Regions from separate parts of the Vibrio sp. 378 genome, predicted to be linked through region 1. Evidence: predicted binding sites of a transcription regulator. Region 1 holds the regulator's gene; each other region holds the start of a gene.
The links. The regulator PurR, encoded in region 1, represses purine synthesis genes. The targets are predictions, from matches to a motif close to TNANGNAAACGTTTNCNTNA.
Positions count from the first base shown of each region.

Region 1 (4,273 bases):
TTCTACGACTAATACGTGATAGCTCATTTACACCACTTTTCTGTCTTCTTATTATCCAAGACGTATTCTATTCATAACTAGTAACATTTCTAGTCATAGATACATTAAAACGCAAGATTTAGCGTTTTTATTGATTCAAAACAAGCTTGCCCATTGCTATTAATAAGCGGTCATTTTTGACCATAAAACATAACAATTATAGTTACTGCTATTCATTTTAATTGATTACACTTAGGGGATATCCCTAATTGACTTTGTGATGCATGACTTGAAGCATCATTCAGGAGCCCAAAATGCAAGAAGTGAAAGCTTTTAATGAAAAACGCGCTGAAATTTACTGGTGGTTTTCGAGCTTGTTCGCAAAAGAACTAACAGAGAAAGAATTGGAAGCCTATCACAGTGTTGAAATTCGCAGTTTTCTCGCAGGTTTAGGTGAAAATGAGTCGCTAAAACCAGCCGTTGATAGCCTAGTTGATGCATTGAATCGGTTACAAGATCGTGAAGATGCACAACTAGAGCTTGCAGCTGACTTTTGTGAACTGTTTTTGAAGACAGAAAAATACGGCGCTCTTCCTTACGCATCCATGTACATTGGTGAATCAGGTTTACTGAATGACAAGCCAGCTGAGGAAATGGAAAAGTTGATGGCTGAATTTGGCGTTCAAGTAGACGAAAACCTAAAGGAACCTGCGGATCACTTAGCCGTTGAGCTCGACTTTCTCGGGAACATGATTATCCGCTCAAACGAGCTTGAACAAGAAAAACACATGGAAGAAGCCTTCGTTAAACAAAACGACTTTATCCAGCAACAATTGATGTCTTGGTTACCTCAGTTTTCAGACAAATGTAAAAAATTCGATGAATTTGGATTTTACTCAAGTGTCGCGAAACTATTAGTTGCATTTTGTAAACTAGACAGCGCCTACCTTCTTGGTGAATAATTGCCGCCTATTTTTAGGGAGCCTGCCTATCGGGCTTCCTGTGTGCCTGAAAGTGACCGATTGTAAGTAACTTGGGTATAATATTCGTTTGCCTTAACTTAGCGCAAAGACGCTTGGTTATTTAGCAGTCAAAATGTGACTTCAAATACACAAATCTCTTGCTGAAAACATTGCTAGTCAGTCCACATAGGGCTAAAATGTGAGCGCAAACGATTAAATATGATTTATATGTAAACCGCTGAAATATAGCGGTTTTTGTGTTTTCTTAACAGGTTGATGGCAATTTCTCATCAGATAGAAAAAGATAAAATTCATCGACCGATGCTGCTACGCACCCTTTTGTCGCACTTGGATCAACCGCTGCCGAGACACTTAGCGCCAATTTTAGATTGCTAGGTGTGAAACCATTAGAGCATCAGGTACATCCAATACGACATATTTCAGTAGCTCGATACAGGACACCATTTATGGCCACGATAAAAGACGTTGCTCGCTTAGCCGGCGTTTCCACTACGACAGTTTCGCACGTTATCAATAAAACGCGTTTCGTTGCAGAAGCAACGCAAGAAAAAGTAATGAAAGCCGTTGACGAGCTGAATTACGCGCCAAGTGCCGTTGCACGCAGCCTAAAATGCAACTCAACTCGTACGATTGGCATGTTAGTAACTCAATCAACTAACCTATTTTTCTCAGAAGTGATTGATGGCGTTGAGAGCTACTGTTACCGCCAAGGCTATACTCTGATTTTATGTAACACAGGCGGGATTTACGAAAAACAACGCGATTACATTCGTATGCTGGCTGAAAAGCGCGTTGATGGCATCCTAGTGATGTGTTCTGACTTAACCGAAGAACTAAAAGAGATGCTTGACCGTCATGCGGACATTCCTAAAGTGGTCATGGATTGGGGCCCAGAGAGCTCACAAGCAGACAAGATCATGGATAACTCAGAAGAAGGTGGCTACATTGCAACCAAACATCTGATTGACAATGGTCATACGGATATCGCTTGTCTAAGCGGTCATTTTGAAAAGCTTGCTTGCCAAGAGCGCATTGCAGGTTTCCGTCGCGCAATGAGCGAAGCGAACCTAGCTGTAAATGAAGACTGGATCCTTGAAGGTAACTTTGAATGTGATACGGCCGTATTAGTTGCAGATAAAATTACCGCAATGGACAAGCGCCCGACGGCGGTATTCTGTTTTAACGACACAATGGCTCTAGGCCTAATGAGCCGCTTGCAACAAAACGGGATCAAAATTCCTGAAGATATTTCAGTGATCGGCTACGACAACATCGAGCTTGCGGAATACTTCTCTCCACCGCTAACGACTATCCACCAACCTAAACGTCGTGTTGGTAAAAATGCATTCGAAATTCTACTTGAGCGTATCAAAGATAAAGAACACGAAAAACGAATTTTCGAAATGCAACCTGAGCTTGTAATTCGAAATACTGTGAAAAAAATGAACTAAATTTCACTGTATTTAACCGTGTTAAATAAGCGCTCTACAGGGGCGCTTATTTTTTTGGAAAAATTAAGCATTCTCTAATACTTCACACCACTCTAATAACAATTGACTAACGTTAACTCCCTGTTTTATATAAATGTAATATATATTAAGAACTCCTTTTCAAAGGCCAATTTGCACCTTTCCATATGCAAAATAGAGCATTCAATCTATCATTTTTATTGAACCGAAATCACACTTTTAACGCTAAACCGTGATGTTAATTCAATATAAGAAGTATGCTCATTGTGTCACGCACAGGGCAAACCATTCGAAAGAGTGGGACGCAAAGCCTCCGGCCTGAACCATATTACGATATGGAAGGTAGCGGGGTTACCGATGGCAAGTGTGTAAGCAATGACTTTACTCTGTAATGACATTGTTTTTACGCATGTTTGCTACTCTCTCGGACCTGACTTTTGGTGGCGTAATATTAATTACACCGAGATAACAAAACATGGATAAACCGATACTCAAAGACTCTATGAAGCTATTTGAGGCACTTGGTAATATCAAGTCGCGCTCAATGTTTGGTGGCTTCGGACTATTCGCTGATGAAACAATGTTTGCACTAGTGGTAAACAATCAGCTTCATATCAGAGCAGACCAAAAAACTTCATCTGACTTCGAGAAACAAGGGCTAAAGCCTTACGTTTATAAAAAACGTGGCTTCCCAGTCGTTACAAAGTACTACGCTATTTCCAGCGATTTATGGGAATCAAGCGAACGCTTAATCGAAGTAGCGAATCAATCATTGAAAAAGGCAAAGCTTGAGAAAGAACAGCAAGCAAGTACAAAGCCTAACCGTTTGAAAGATTTGCCTAACTTACGACTGGCTACCGAGCGCATGCTAAAAAAAGCCGGCATCGAATCCGTAGAGAAGCTTGAAGAGGAAGGTGCGCTTAACGCCTATAAAGCGATAAGAGATACGCACTCTGCAACCGTCAACATTGAGTTGCTATGGGCACTAGAAGGTGCTATCAACGGCACTCATTGGAGTGTGGTACCTCAAGCTCGCCGAGATGAGTTGATGAACGGCCTCCAATAAAAGTCGACCTAAAAACTATCTTGTAAAACCGCAGTCTAATCTGCGGTTTTTTTGTGAAATTTTTTCGGTTTTCCTACTGTCTTATTACATATATCCCAAATTGGAATCAAAATTATGAATAAGAAACTGATATTAGGTCTCATCCTACTAGCGGCTATCGTCTTTTTAGGTATTAACTTTGGCCAGTATTTAACCTTAGAGAATGCAAAAGCCCAACAAGAAGCACTAACTACATACCTCGATCAGAATTTTGTATTCTCGGCTGCGATTTACTTTTTTACCTACATTGCAATTACCGCTTTTTCTATCCCAGGAGCGGCAGTAGTCACCTTACTTGGTGCAGCCTTATTTGGTTTTTGGACAAGCTTGCTACTGGTTTCTTTCGCTAGCACTATGGGGGCAACACTGGCCTTCTTGAGCAGCCGATACTTATTGCGTGACTGGGTACAAAACAAATTCGGAAATAAACTCAACGCAATTAATCAAGGTGTCGAAAAAGACGGAGCTTTTTATCTATTTTCCTTGCGCCTAATCCCTGTATTCCCTTTCTTTCTAATCAACTTACTGATGGGCTTAACACCGATGTCTGTAGGTCGATTTTATCTCACTAGCCAAATAGGTATGCTGCCAGGCACAGCCGTATATCTGAATGCAGGTACTCAATTAGCAACAATTGAAAGCCTATCGGGCATTGTTTCACCCGCAGTATTAGCGTCTTTTGCGCTATTGGGACTATTTCCAATCATCACTAAATGGGTTATGAATAAAGTAAGGCC
Region 1 is NZ_JAWOUO010000004.1:94,676-98,948, reverse strand. It holds gene torR (two-component system response regulator TorR) at 1-27, opposite strand, end outside; gene torD (molecular chaperone TorD) at 294-941, shown strand; gene purR (HTH-type transcriptional repressor PurR) at 1,409-2,413, shown strand; cyclic di-GMP riboswitch class I at 2,701-2,790, shown strand; gene R7Q48_RS09210 (TfoX/Sxy family DNA transformation protein) at 2,907-3,497, shown strand; gene R7Q48_RS09205 (TVP38/TMEM64 family protein) at 3,612-4,273, shown strand, end outside.

Region 2 (4,273 bases), on a different contig from region 1:
GTGACGTCGCCAGTTCTGAAGGTGGTTATGAGGTTGAAATTGAAACAGATCTTAATCTTAACTTGCCGCCAGCCAAAGGAAGCGCGATTGCGATTAAGCGGGCGATCAGTAACTTAGTTGTGAATGCGCTACGTTATGGCAGTGGCTGGGTCAAAATCAGCACTGGTGTGACAGCAGATAAGCAGCTAGTGTGGATTTCAGTAGAGGACAACGGACCGGGTATCGAGCATTCCCAAATCGCGAGGTTATTTGAACCCTTTACGCGTGGTGACACCGCTCGCGGTAGTGAAGGCACTGGGCTAGGGTTGGCGATTGTGAAGCGTATAATCAGCCAACATTCAGGCTCTGTGGTGATGCGTAATCGCAGTGAAGGCGGTTTAATCGCTCAAATCAGCTTTCCTACCAAGTAAGTCGATGGCCTGCACCCTTTAAACAAAAAGCCCAACCTAAATAGGTTGGGCTTTTCTTATTCTCAATAATCTTAAGACTCTTTCACTTCCTGAGGAAGTTCATCTTCGTCTTCCAGTTTCTCTGGCAGAAGTAGATTTAAAATGATCGCTGTGATGCCACCTGCTGCAACACCAGTTGAGAAAATACTCTTAATAAATTCTGGCATAAATTGCAGGATCTCTGGTTTTTGTGCGATACCAAGTCCCATTGAGAAGGATAAGGCCATGATCAGAATTGCGCGGCGATCGAGCTCAACACGAGAGATAATACGCACACCAGCGGCAGCAATCGTACCAAACATGACAATCGTTGCGCCGCCAAGTACTGGCTCAGGAATCAGCTGAACAAAGCTAGCGACGCCAGGAAACAAGCCAAGAATCACTAACATGCCAGAAATAAAGTAACCCACGTAGCGGCTCGCGACTCCTGTTAGCATGATGATGCCGTTATTCTGGCTAAACGTTGAGTTCGGGAAGCTGTTGAAAACGGCTGCGATTGCAGAGTTTAAGCCGTCTGCTAACACACCGCCCTTAATGCGTTTCATGTACACTGGGCCTTTTACTGGCTCACCAGACACTTCAGATGTTGCGGTAATATCACCGATGGCCTCTAGTGCGGTAATAAAGAAAATCAGTACCAGCGGAATGAACAGAGACCAGTCAAACGATAAGCCATATTGCATTGGTACGGGCAGTGCTACGATCTCGGTTGCGCCTAGCTGAGAAGTATCTACCATCCCCATAAAATACGCCATGATGTAGCCCACTAGCATCGCAATCACGATTGAAGCCACACGGATGTATGGGTTTTTCGAGCGGTTTAAAATCACAATTAATCCAAGTACCGTCCCAGCCAGAGCAAGTTTGTCTAAGCTGCCGAAGGTTCCTTCATTTAATGCTGCGTAGCCACCGCCCATTGATACTAAGCCGACTTGAATCAGTGTGAGACCGATAAGAGTGACGACGATGCCTGAAACGAGCGGAGTGATGATTCGGCGGGCATGCTCCAACACGCGAGATAGGAAAATTTCTGCAAATGATGCGACTAAAATCGTACCAAAAATGGCAGCCATCATGGTGCTGATGTCTGCTCCACCGGCTTTCAGCGATAGGCCTGCACCAATAATAGGACCTAAAAAGTTAAAGCTGGTACCTTGAACAGAGAGCAAACCAGAGCCAATTGGGCCAATGGTGCGAATTTGAATAAACGAAGACACGCCTGACGCAAATAAAGACATGCTGATGATGGTATTCGTTTGGTCTGCTGGTACACCCAAAGACTGACAGATGATCAGTGACGGAGTGATAACCGCGACGAACATCGCCAATAAGTGCTGAAGTGCGGCAAAAATGGTTTGAGGCAAAGGTGGTCGATCGTTGAGTTGATAGACCAGTTCCGAAGATCGGTTTGAAGTTGTCATTGTTTGTCTCGCTAGTCGCAATATTTCCCTAGTTCTCGCTGAATGGGAGAGCAGGGTGGAGTTGACGTCGTTACCTGTGATTGCTGTTAATCAGAGTCAACTCAGGTTGGTGGAGTGTGATCTAACACACTTAAAAATTTGTGCGCGATTATAGAGAGATTTACTCAAAAAGCAAACGTTTGCTTTGTTTTTGGCGCATTAAAAAACGAGCCATTTGGCTCGCTTTCAATCATTACGCTTTGGAGTAAATATCCCGCTCACCCAACCAGCGATCGATAATCGCTGTTGCGTTAGACGGGTAATTGTCATGAATATGACGCGCAATGCGCTGAACTTCGGGAATCAGGCGTTGATCTCGAACTAAGTCTGCGATTTTGAAATCAGCAAGACCTGTCTGCTTTGTACCCAATAGTTCTCCAGGGCCACGAATTTCTAGGTCTTTCTGTGCAATGACGAAGCCATCGTTACTTTCACGTAGTACTCCGAGACGTTTTTGCGCGGTTTTTGACAGCGGAGAGTGGTACAGCAGTACACAATGGCTAGCAACGGAACCTCGGCCCACGCGACCTCTTAACTGGTGTAATTGTGCCAAACCAAGACGTTCAGGGTTTTCTATGATCATCAAGCTAGAGTTTGGTACATCCACACCAACTTCAATCACTGTCGTTGCGACCAGCAAATGCAGTTTATTGTCTTTGAAATCTTGCATCACCGCTTGTTTCTCTGCGGGCTTCATTCGTCCGTGTACTAGACCAATTTTTACGTCCGGTAGCTTACGTTGAAGCTCTTCTGCGGTATCTGCCGCGGCTTGCGCTTCTAATACTTCCGACTCATCAATCAGGGTACACACCCAATATGCCTGCTTGCCTTCGTTTAAGCAGGCATTTCGGACACGCTCGACGATTTCGTCACGTTTTGTATCTGGAATGGCAACGGTTTGAATCGGCGTTCGACCCGGTGGTAGCTCGTCAATCACGGAAGTTTCCAGATCGGCGTAAGCGGTCATGGCTAAGGTGCGAGGAATAGGCGTCGCCGTCATGATCAACTGATGTGGATAGGCGCCTTGTTTTGCGCCTTTTTCACGCAATTCTAATCGCTGATGGACACCGAAGCGGTGCTGTTCATCAATGATGACCAAAGCAAGGTGATGAAATTCAACGTGCTCTTGGAATAGCGCGTGAGTACCCACTACCATTTGTGCTTCACCACTGGCAATACGAGCCAACTCGGCTTCCTTTGCCTTACCTTTGAGTTTGCCCGCTAACCAACCGACTTGAATGCCCATTGTTTCAAACCAGTTTGCGAAGTTGATAGCGTGTTGCTCGGCCAATAGTTCGGTTGGCGCCATGAGTGCCACCTGATGGCCATGCTCAATGGCTCTAACAGCGGCCAAAGCGGCAACCAATGTTTTCCCCGAACCAACATCGCCTTGCACTAATCGCATCATTGGGTGCGGTTTTTCTAGATCGGCTTCAATCTCTTGTACTACTCGGGTTTGAGCGTTTGTAGGAGAGAAAGGCAGTTGGGCTAAAAGCTGCGTTTTTAGTTTATGACAAGGACCGAGAGGTAGCGCTGAATCCTTCTGACCTTTGCTACGCACCGCCAGCATCGATAAGTTTTGTGCGAGCAATTCTTCCATGATCAAGCGGATTTGGGCAGGATGTTTGCCTTCGTCAAACTCATCTAAATTAATGGTTGGTGGTGGGCGATGAATGGTGTGCAGCGCTTGCGACATCGTGATTTGATGGTCATACAACCCCGCTGGAAGTAATTCCTGCACTGCGGTTTTATCAAGCAGGGCTAAAGCTTGTTCGGTAAGGTTGCGTAATGTGATTTGGCGTAAACCATCGGTGGTGGGATAAACAGGGGTTAAGCTCTGTTCTACATCGGGCTTTTGCTCGCTGACGTAAAACTTGTAGTCAGGATGAACAATTTCCAAACCCATGCCACCGCGCTTAATTTCACCGTAAGCATGTACTAACTTACCTTGCGTGAAATTGTTCTTCATGGCTGCGGTAAAGTTGAAAAAGCGCAGCGTGATAGTGCCATTACCGTCGCTGATTTTTACCGTTAGCATTTTGCGCTTACCGAAGATGGTGTCGACTGCCATGACCTTACCTTGCACTGCCGCCCAAAGGCCAGCATGCAGTTTGGCAATAGGGTAAATACGAGTACGATCTTCGTAGCGTAACGGAAGGTGAAACAGCAAATCTTGAACGCTATGTAAGCCAACTTTGACGAGTTTTTCTGCGACTTTCGCGCCAACTCCAGAAAGGGAGGTTAATGGGACGGCAGATAACATTTGGGCGGACATAGAGGGCTCAAGAAAATGGTTAACATAGCAGTATGTTAACCATGGAGCTGTGTTTTTGTACAGGAAAAAATAGTCATGCTTTAGTTAGT
Region 2 is NZ_JAWOUO010000021.1:5,126-9,398, forward strand. It holds gene envZ (two-component system sensor histidine kinase EnvZ) at 1-410, shown strand, start outside; gene R7Q48_RS22170 (uracil-xanthine permease family protein) at 482-1,870, opposite strand; gene recG (ATP-dependent DNA helicase RecG) at 2,103-4,184, opposite strand.
Region 2: a site for PurR is predicted at 2,038-2,057, ahead of R7Q48_RS22170 (uracil-xanthine permease family protein). Genes of this name have one in related genera too.

Region 3 (4,273 bases), on a different contig from region 1:
TAAATACGGCTTCCATGACGCCTTTCCATTCTTTACCGTGAGGCCTAACTCGCCCGTAAACCTGATAAGTAATCAGGTGTGCTACTTCATGAGGAATGACTTCATCTAAGAATGCTTGGGTGTTTTCGCGAAATAAAACAGGGTTTAGGCGTACTTGATTTAATTGAAGGTAGGCTTTTCCTGCCGCTTTCCCACGGACGTCGAAGGTGATTGTTGGAATCGGGAAAGAACGTTTGAAAGCTTGTTCCGCCATCGCGATACAGCCCGCCATCACTTGCTTGGCTTTATAGCTGAGTTCTATATCCACAATTCACCTCGATAAATCAAATAAAAAAGCCCCCGCATTTGCGAGGGCCAGATCATAGCATCAGTTAATTATGGTGTGTGTTTTTTCTTGATGGTGGCATGGTAAGCGTGCCATGTACCGTAGCCTAGAATTGGCATGGTAAACAACATTCCGATCCCGTAGGTCGCAAAGCCGATAAGAATACCGCCACAGATGATCGCTGCCCAAACAATCATTGCTGGAATGTTGGATTTCACGGCATTAAAGCTGGTAAATACAGCGGTCATCATGTCTACGCGACGCTCCATCATGAGCGGAATAGAAAAGGCTGAAATACTAAACACCACACAAGCCAAAACAAAGCCAACTAAAGAGCCGATGACAAGGAAGGGTAGAAACTCACTTAAAGGTGCCCCTTGAACAGAAGGGTAGAGCGCATGAAGTAGAGCGGCAATGCGCATCCAAAATATCATACACACTGCGAGTAACACGGCGAACGCCCATTGAGATGTTGAGTTACGACCGATCGCTTTCATTGAATGGAACAAGCTTGCTTTGTGTCCGCGCTCTCTCTCCCAACTGGCATCATACAAGCCGAGCGCGAGAAACGGACCGATTAACATGTAAACAATCAAACTGGGCATGACGACCAAGTGTGTGCCTTGCCACTGTACGAGCAAAACAATGCCTATGGCTGCTGCCATAAAACAGATGCCATAGAAAGCACTAATAAGCGGCATTCGCACGAAATCATGCAGACCTAATGCGAGCCAATGAAAAGGTGCAGAAAGATTGACCGTATTGCACGGTATGGTTCTGGCGTATTCATTGTCTGGCACTTCCTTTCGCTTGTTGTGGAAGTCCGATGGATTAACAGTTCGAGGCATAACTCCTCCTTGATTTATTCCCACATTATCCGCTTATACCAACTGACAGCGGTTTTTGTTCAGTCAAACTTGAAGCGACTTTTTCAAGTTTACATCTGAGCATTGGCTTAGTTTGGTATCGGCCATAAAGATGCCTGACTCATGTCTTTACTTAAGTGTGCTTCCACAGTCGCCAGCATCCGACGTCTCTATTTAAATTGGAGTTAACAATATTTTAACTATTGGCGGAGATGGGATAATTTACAAATAATTGCTTAAAATTTATTCGGTATAAAAAATGAGGGAGAAACAGGACTGCTTTGTGGGTCAGGGCGGTATGAGCCGAAATGGCTGGATAAAAGTTGCTGAAAATAAAAAGCCCCCGCCATAGGCGAGGGCTTGATTGATTCTTGCTTGGCTTGATTATTTGATGCCAGCGAAATCGCGTAGAAGTGCAGCTTTGTCTGTCGCTTCCCACGGGAATTCTTCACGACCGAAGTGACCGTATGCCGCTGTCTTCTTGTAGATAGGTTGAAGAAGGTTAAGCATTTCTTGTAGACCGTATGGACGTAGGTCGAAGAATTGACGAACCGCTTCAATGATGATGTCGTGAGGTACTTTCTCAGTACCGAACGTTTCCACCATGATAGACGTTGGATCAGCAACACCGATTGCGTAAGAAAGTTGGATCTCACAACGGTCAGCCATGCCTGCCGCTACGATGTTTTTCGCTACGTAGCGTGCTGCGTATGCTGCACTACGGTCAACTTTTGATGGATCTTTACCAGAAAACGCACCGCCACCGTGACGAGCTGCGCCGCCGTAGGTATCTACGATGATCTTACGACCAGTTAGACCACAGTCACCCATAGGACCACCGATTACGAAGCGACCGGTTGGGTTAATGAAGAAGTTTGTTTCTTTGTTGATCCACTCAGAAGGTAGCACTGGCTTAATGATCTCTTCCATTACCGCTTCACGCAGGTCTGAAGTTGAGATTGAATCACAGTGTTGAGTTGAAAGAACAACCGCGTCGATACCAACGATGTTACCTTGATCGTATTGGAATGTTACCTGAGATTTTGCATCAGGACGCAACCAAGGTAGTGTGCCGTTTTTACGAACTTCTGCTTGCTTTTGAACAAGACGGTGAGAGTAAGTAATTGGCGCTGGCATTAGTACTTCAGTTTCGTTACAAGCGTAACCAAACATGATGCCTTGGTCGCCTGCACCTTGTTCTTTAGGGTCAGCTTTATCAACACCTTGGTTGATATCTGGCGACTGTTTACCGATTGTGTTTAGTACCGCACAAGAATCTGCGTCAAAGCCCATATCTGAATGTACGTAGCCGATTTCACGAACGGTTTCACGAGTTAACTCTTCGATGTCTACCCATGCTGAAGTCGTGATTTCACCACCCACCATTACCATACCGGTTTTAACGTAAGTCTCACATGCAACACGAGCCTTTGGATCTTGCTCTAGAATCGCGTCAAGAACCGCATCAGAAATCTGGTCTGCAATTTTATCTGGATGACCTTCTGATACTGACTCAGAAGTAAACAGGTGCTTAGCCATGTTAGCTCCACTATATCTGGTTTAAAACTGGGGAATGATAAACTCTCCAGCGCAAATTAATACTAATTTTTGTAGGTGTATCTACATCTAGACGTCTATTCTAAATTTGATTGCTCGAATTACAAGCTCTTTTTTGGTTTTTGTTATAACCAAACGTTTGCCTGATTTATTGATAATTTTAAGAACTTCGAACGATTTGGCGCGAAAGGTGCAATATTTGTGAGGTTTTGGATTGGAAAACGTTTGCACACCCAACAGGGCTTTGAGAGAATTATGACCTACTTTTCGTTTCGCTTAATGTACTCAGGAGCAGACATGTCGTCTCGTAAACATCTTGCCAATGCAATTCGTGCTCTAAGCATGGATGGTGTTCAACAAGCTAACTCAGGCCACCCAGGCGCACCAATGGGTATGGCTGATATCGCTGAAGTTCTTTGGCGCTCTCATCTAAACCATAACCCTTCAAACCCAGAGTGGGCCGACCGCGATCGCTTTGTGCTGTCAAACGGTCATGGGTCAATGCTTATTTACTCTCTACTGCACTTAAGCGGTTACGAGCTATCTATTGACGATCTGAAAAACTTCCGTCAATTGCACTCAAAAACCCCAGGTCACCCAGAGTACGGCTACGCGCCTGGTATCGAGACAACAACGGGTCCTCTAGGTCAAGGCATCACTAACGCTGTTGGTATGGCGATCGCAGAGAAAGCACTAGCGGCACAGTTCAACAAAGAAGGTCACGATATCGTTGACCACTTTACGTATGTGTTCATGGGTGACGGCTGTCTAATGGAAGGCATCTCGCATGAAGCATGCTCTCTTGCAGGTACTCTTGGTCTAGGCAAGCTGATTGCATTCTGGGATGACAACGGCATCTCTATCGACGGTCACGTTGAAGGTTGGTTCTCTGACGATACACCTAAGCGTTTTGAAGCGTATGGCTGGCATGTAATCCCAGCAGTCGATGGTCACGACTCAGACGCGATCAACGCAGCAATTGAAGCAGCAAAAGCGGACCCACGTCCTACGCTTATCTGTACCAAAACAATTATCGGTTTCGGTTCTCCTAACAAGTCTGGTTCGCACGACTGTCACGGTGCACCACTAGGTCACGATGAAATCCAAGCGGCTCGCGAATACCTAGGTTGGGAGTACGGCCCATTTGAGATCCCGGCAGATGTTTACGCTGAGTGGGATGCAAAAGAAGCGGGCGCCGCGAAAGAAGCAGCTTGGAATGAAAAATTCGAAGCATACGCTGCAGCTTACCCTGCTGAAGCGGCAGAGCTTAAACGACGTCTAAACGGCGAACTTCCTGCACAGTGGGAAGAAAAAGCGAACCAAATCATTGCCGATCTTCAAGCAAACCCAGCGAACATTGCATCACGTAAAGCATCGCAAAATGCACTAGAAGCGTTTGGTCAAATGCTTCCTGAGTTTATGGGTGGTTCTGCTGACCTAGCGCCTTCTAACCTGACCATGTGGTCTGGTTCTAAGTCTCTAGAAACGGAGGACTTCTCTGGCAACTACATCCACTACGGTGTAC
Region 3 is NZ_JAWOUO010000006.1:17,306-21,578, forward strand. It holds gene R7Q48_RS12510 (SprT family zinc-dependent metalloprotease) at 1-307, opposite strand, end outside; gene R7Q48_RS12515 (DUF2189 domain-containing protein) at 376-1,173, opposite strand; gene metK (methionine adenosyltransferase) at 1,576-2,730, opposite strand; gene tkt (transketolase) at 3,046-4,273, shown strand, end outside.
Region 3: a site for PurR is predicted at 2,876-2,895, ahead of metK (methionine adenosyltransferase). Genes of this name have one in related genera too.